Regions from separate parts of the Undibacterium sp. GW821-FHT07F11 genome, predicted to be linked through region 1. Evidence: riboswitches for the same ligand, from Rfam matches in the RefSeq annotation. Region 1 holds a riboswitch; the other holds the start of a gene.
The links. Region 1 has a riboswitch for thiamine pyrophosphate ahead of AC07OI_RS05980 (TonB-dependent siderophore receptor). Riboswitches for the same ligand answer to the same signal wherever they lie in the genome.
Positions count from the first base shown of each region.

Region 1 (3,420 bases):
CAATTGCCAAGCGGGGCGACACCGGTAAGCGTGTATTATCAAATGATACGCAGGCCATTGATGACTATCAATGACACGCATATGGTGTCCGACTCCATACGTTTGTGCGGCGGCAAAAATGCATTTGGCCAGCTCAAAGAATTGAGCTCCACCATCACCAATGAAGCAGTGCTGGCGGCGAACCCTGATGTCATCTTCAGCAGCGGTGAAAATATCGACAGCATGGCAGACTGGAAGCAATACCCCATCCTGACAGCCGTAAAGAAAAACAACTTCTACACAGTCAAAGGTGACTGGCTGAATCGCGCCGGGCCGCGCATACTCGATGGTACCGAAGCTCTATGCAAGCACCTGGCCACAGCAAGAAGCAAATAGGCGCTGGCAGCAAACAATTTCTATTCAAGCGATAATGTTTGTCTTGCTTGCTGCCGCAAGCCTTACAGATTGATTGCTACTCATGCGCCAAGGTATTTTGTTTGCAGGCTCCGCGTATTTCCTCTGGGGCCTGTTCCCCATTTATTTCAAAACCCTGCACGACGTCCCTGCCCTGGAAATCTTGCTGAACCGCATGCTGTGGTCATTGCTATTCCTGGTTGGTGTTCTGACCTGGCGCAAGCAATGGGCCTGGGTCAGCACAGCAATCAGGCAACCAAAACTGATAGGTGGTTTTGCACTCAGTGCCGTGCTTTTATCTGCCAACTGGTTCGTCTATATCTGGGCCGTCAATCATGGCCACATCGTTGATGCCAGCCTTGGCTATTTCATCACGCCTCTCGTCAATATCCTGATAGGCTCAGTATTGCTGCGCGAGAAACTGCGCCCTGGTCAATGGCTATCTGTGGCATTAGCAGCTGTGGGCGTCGCCTGGCTGACGGTGCAGACTGGCCATTTGCCATGGATAGGCCTGGTGCTGGCAGCGACTTTTGGCACTTACGGCTTGCTGCGCAAGACTTCTGCACTGGGTGCACTGGAAGGCTTGTCACTGGAAACTGCCCTGCTCTTTCCATTTGCCTTTGGCTGGCTATGCTGGATGACTTTGCAAGGACAAAACAGCTTCATCGCCAGTAGCGTGGATATCAAAATGCTGTTGCTCATCAGTGGCCCGATTACTGCCATTCCCTTGTTGTTATTTGCTGCAGGTGCCCGTCGCATACCGATGACGACACTGGGATTACTTCAATACATTTCACCACTGGTGCAGTTATTGCTCGGCGTGTGGCTATATCACGAACCTTTTGACTCCAACAAACTGGCGGGCTTTATCGCCATCTGGGCTGCGCTGATCGTCTATTCGGCTGAAGGTTTGTGGCGCAACTTCCGTACTGTCAAAATGGAAGTAAAGCCAGGCAGCTAAGCGCCAATTGCCGCAAAAAGGCTATATAAATGGTTTCGTGTTAAACTGCAGCCTACGCTAGGGGTCCTGGAAATAATATTTCCGGGTGAGAGAGTCCCTTCTACCTGATCTGGATAATGCCAGCGAAGGGAAGCGCAAAGTCCCGGTCCCTCCTGCTTCTTTGTTTGCTCCCGCGCTGTCATCCACAACGCATTAAAAGCAAACCAAGAGCACACCATGTCTGACTTTACTGTACGCCCCACCGTCATCGCCCTCTCCATCGCCCAGGCTTGCCTGTTGCTATCATCTGCGCATGCCCAAAATACACCTGGCAATGATAAATCGCTGCCAGAAGTGACGATCACAGGCAGCAAGGGTACCGAAACCAAGGTCGAACGCAGCAAGGTCACAGGCTTTATTGATGCGGCATTGCTGGATACGCCTAACTCAGTCAATGCCTTCAGCGTAACGCAGATGCAGGACCTGCGCATACGCCAGACCACGGATGCGATGAAATATGATGCCAGTGTCAATGATGCGTATAACGCCATTGGTTATGCCGAGCAATTCTCGATACGTGGCTTTGCCCTGGATAATTCCAGCAGCTACCGCAAGGACGGTTTTGCCATTCCTGGTGATGCTTCCATTCCTTTGGAAAATAAGGAGCGTGTAGAAATACTCAAGGGCATAGCAGGCTTCCAGGCCGGCTTTGGCACACCAGGCGGCATCATTAATTATGTGACCAAACGCCCTGCCAGCTATGCAGTTCGCTCTGCCACATTTGAAATCAGCGAGCGCGGCACTGTATATGGCGCCGCCGATATTAGCGACAATTCCAGCGACAAGCAATTTGGCTTCCGCATCAATGCAGCGGGTGAACGCCTGCGCTCTTATGTCAAAGGCGCCGACGGTAACCGCCAATTTGTCTCTGCCGCATTTGACTGGCACATCACACCACAAGCCCTGTTGCAAATCGATGCTGACTACCAGCACAAATCGCAATTGTCGGTACCAGGTTTTCAATTATTCAATGGCACTGAATTGCCGCGTGGTGTACCTGCTGACTTGATGCTGAATGCCCAGCCGTGGGCAAGACCGGTAGATACCCGTAACAGCAATCTGGGTCTGCGTTTTGAATACCAGATCAATGCAGACTGGCGCGCCAGTGTCTCTGCCAACAAGCATGAATTCAAGCGCGACGACTACACAGCCTTCCCATACGGCTGTGGTGCCGCCAATCTGTATCCAGGCTATTGCGCGAACGGTGACTATGATGTGTATGACTACCAAAGCGTAAATGAGTCCAAATCACTGTGGGGTACGCAGGCCCTGTTGAATGGCAAATTCAATGTGGGTGGCATGCAGCACGAACTGGCTGTTGGTCTTAGCAATTCACAGCGTAAAGATTATTTTGGTGACTATGTGTATGACTATGCTGGCAGCAGCAATTTGTTCCGCCCTGTCAGCGTAATGCCATCGGCAAATAAAACAGGCCCGGTCTTCTTGCGTCGCACTGACAAGGAATGGTCAGCATTTGTACAAGACATTATCAGCCTGCAAGACAATCTGAAGTTGCATCTGGGTCTGCGTCATCTGAATATCTCGCGCACGCAATTCGATAATCCTGGCTATGACCAGAACAAGTTCCTGTCGACGGTCGCATTGGTATTCAAACCAGTACAGCAAGTTTCTGTATACGGCAGTTTTGCGCAAGGCCTGGAACATGGTGGTATCGCCCCTTTTGGCACCAGCAATGAAAACAAAATGCTGAACCCGGGCAAATCCACACAAATTGAATTTGGCGTGAAGGCAGATGTGCAGCGTGACCTGAGCCTGTCTGCAGCCATCTTCCGCATCAAGAAGCCCCTGGAATATACCAATAGCAGCAATACCTACGTCAGCAATGGTGAAGCCCTGCATACCGGTCTGGAGCTCTCTGCCCAGGGCAAGCTGACCTCACAATTGAATCTGGGTGCCAGCCTGACTGCACTGGATGCCAAACAGCAAAACACCGGCATCAGCAGCCTGGACGACAAACGTGTCATGAATGTGCCACGCTTCAAATCGACTGTGTATGCTGATTATGT
Region 1 is NZ_JBWKQH010000002.1:480,220-483,639, forward strand. Features, by position in the region: gene AC07OI_RS05970 (cobalamin-binding protein) at 1-375, shown strand, start outside; gene rarD (EamA family transporter RarD) at 458-1,354, shown strand; TPP riboswitch at 1,404-1,502, shown strand; gene AC07OI_RS05980 (TonB-dependent siderophore receptor) at 1,571-3,420, shown strand, end outside.

Region 2 (3,420 bases), on a different contig from region 1:
GCGCTGATAGGTGAAGCCTTTCAGTTACTGGATCAGGGCAAGTTTGCCATGGCACTGGTGAAGCTTAATGATATACAGCAAAGCCTGCGTGATTCAAAAAATGCGGAAGTACTCATGCGCCTGAATATCGCCTTCGGCATGGTGCAACTGGCGATAGGTAATTTTGATAAATCCCTGCCTTATTTTCTTGAGGCGCTGAAACTGGCAGATCAGATACCAAGAAGGCGTGCCCAGGCCAAGATGTACCGCATGGAATCCATCGCCAGGCTATATCTGAATATGCACAATGCAGAAAAGTCCCTGGAAACTGCCAACGATGCATTGACGATGCAGCCTAAAATAGAATCACCCAAGATTACCTCATCCTTGCAAATGACACGTGGTCTGGCACTGATAGACCTTGGGCGTCATGATGAAGCTCTGGAAGCTTACAAGACGGTATTGCAGATATCCACTGAAGCTGGCATGCCAGCCGTGGCGGCAACCGCTTTGGGCAATATTGCTGATTATTACCTGCATGTGCGCAAGTTCACCGAGGCCGAGCGCGCCGCCCGCTTCTCCCTGGAAAAAGCCCAGGCCGTGAATGACCCTTTTGCAATTGCCATCGCCAAAGCGAATATAGGTTTTGCGCTGGCAGGACAAAAGAAATTTTCTCAGGGTATAGGTTTCATCAACGAGGCCAAGAAGTTTTTCATGGAGACAGGTTCCAAGTCGGATGTGGAAAACCTGCTCAGCGAAATTGGCAATATGTACGAAGCCGCTGACATGTATAAAGAAGCGTTGGCAACCGTACGTGAACAACAAAAACTCAGTGATGAATTATTCCGCTCTGATCGCGCGCGGGCTGTAGCCACCCTGCAAGAACAATTCAATGCCCAGCAAAGACAAAAACAGATTGAATTGCTGGCGCGTGAAAACCAGCTCAAGGATGCCGACATCAAAAACCGCCAGTTGCAGCAAGTGGTGTTGATGCTGGCTGCCATCATCATGGTGATGGTGGGTGTAGTCGTCTTCTTCTTGTACAGACGGGTACGCAAGACCAATGAAAAACTGCGCGAAGTGAATGAGCAACTTGAATTTCATGCCGTGCGTGATCCCCTGACTGGTTTATATAACCGCCGCTCTTTTGTCGATATGATGAAGGGCAGAGTCATATTGCCGGAAGGTGAAAGGCGCGAAGATGCGCTTGATAATCCGGATTGTTTAATTCTCATGGATATCGATCACTTCAAAAATATCAATGACAGCTTTGGTCATGCAACCGGCGATGCTGTCCTGATAGAAGTGGCGCGCCGTTTGCGCAGTACAGTGCGCGATAGCGACATGGTGTTGCGCTGGGGTGGGGAAGAGTTTTTGATTTATTCCCCACGCTCTAACCCTGCACAACTCAAGGGACTGGTAGAGCGTATTTTGCGCAGCATCGGTGAAGAGAACATCGAAGTCGAGGGCGCCAGTGTGCCTGTTACCTTGACCGCAGGTTTCATCAGCCTGCCATTTTCTGGCTTGCCAGAAGCAGTTTGCAACTGGGAAAAAGCGCTGCAAATTGCCGACATGGCGTTATATCTGGGCAAGGTCAATGGCCGCAACCGTGCCTATGGTGTCAGTAAATTATTGATTGCCTATGAAGAAGCCTTGCCGGTACTGGATCATGATTTGTCGGCCGCCATCAAGGCGGGTATGGTCGAATTGGTAGAAGTGCATGGGCCAGTAAAACTGCCGGAAAGCAATCTTGCACCATCGTCAACAATGCAAGATACAGAACTGGCCAGCGAAATCAAATAAAGCACCAGAGTTTAAAAAAGTCGTATAATCTGCCGTCGTCGCGGTTCTGGATTTAATTCAGAATCCGAAGAAAAAATGCTAGGGGTCCTGCCATCAATTTTGTTGGCGGGTGAGAAATACCCTCGAACCTGATCTGGATAATGCCAGCGAAGGGAAGCTGCCGAAGTTTGTGCCGCCTGTGTTATGTATTGATCTGCGCGCGCACCAGTTTTGGAAACTCCTTTGCTGGCTCCATGCCAACAAAGCAAAGGAGCCAAAATGAACGCCAACCCGCAATTCCTGTCCGCTACCGCTACGGTAGACGAGGCAGCCATTCAGCCACTGCCGAATTCCCGCAAGACCTATGTACAGGGTAGCCGTCCCGATATCCGCGTACCCATGCGTGAAATCAGCCAGTCAGATACACCAGCCATGTTTGGTTCGGAGAAAAATCCACCTATCTATGTCTACGATACTTCCGGCCCCTACACCGATCCTGAAGTAAAAATCGATATCCGCTCTGGCCTGGCATCCGTACGTGGTGCCTGGATAGCCGAGCGTAATGACACTGAAGAACTGGCTGGCCCGACATCTGAATACGGCATCACCCGCCTGCATGATCCCAAGCTGGCTGAACTGCGCTTCAATCTGAAACGCCTGCCACGGCGCGCACTGGCAGGCAAGAATGTCTCGCAAATGCACTATGCACGCCAGGGTATCATCACACCTGAAATGGAATTTGTTGCAATACGCGAAAACCTGCGCAGGAAAGAATATCTCGAAAACCTGAAAGCCTCTGGCCCCATGGGCAGCAAGCTGGCAGAAGTCATGGGCCGCCAGCATCCGGGTCAGTCTTTTGGGGCCGCGATCCCTGAAGAAATCACGCCAGAATTCGTACGCTCGGAAATCGCCCGTGGCCGTGCGATTATTCCTGCGAATATCAATCATCCTGAAATCGAACCGATGATCATAGGCCGTAATTTCCTGGTCAAGATCAATGCCAATATCGGTAATTCTGCAGTGACCTCTTCCATCGGTGAAGAAGTAGAAAAAATGACCTGGGCAATACGCTGGGGTGGCGACAATGTCATGGATCTTTCCACTGGCAAGCACATACATGAAACCCGTGAGTGGATCATCCGCAATTCACCCGTACCTATCGGCACCGTGCCCATCTATCAGGCACTGGAAAAAGTGAATGGCAAAGCAGAAGACCTGACCTGGGAAATTTTCCGTGACACGCTCATTGAACAAGCTGAGCAAGGTGTCGATTACTTCACCATCCATGCAGGCGTGCGTCTGCAATATGTGCCGATGACAGCCAAGCGCCTGACCGGTATCGTTTCACGCGGTGGTTCCATCATGGCGAAATGGTGTCTGGCCCATCATAAAGAAAGCTTCCTGTACGAGCATTTCGAAGACATTTGCGAAATCATGAAAGCCTATGATGTGTCTTTCAGCCTCGGCGATGGCCTGCGTCCAGGTTCCATCTATGATGCCAATGATGAAGCACAGTTAGGTGAATTGAAAACCCTGGGTGAACTGACGCAGATCGCCTGGAAACATGATGTGCAAGTCATGATAGAAGGCCCGGGCCATGTGCCCATGCATCTCATCAAGGAAAACATGGACCTGCAACTTGAGCAATGCCATGAAGCG
Region 2 is NZ_JBWKQH010000004.1:19,945-23,364, forward strand. Features, by position in the region: gene AC07OI_RS10650 (tetratricopeptide repeat-containing diguanylate cyclase) at 1-1,782, shown strand, start outside; TPP riboswitch at 1,853-1,954, shown strand; gene thiC (phosphomethylpyrimidine synthase ThiC) at 2,041-3,420, shown strand, end outside.
Region 2: it holds a riboswitch for thiamine pyrophosphate, as region 1 does, so the genes downstream of both, thiC (phosphomethylpyrimidine synthase ThiC) here and AC07OI_RS05980 (TonB-dependent siderophore receptor) in region 1, are expected to answer to the same signal.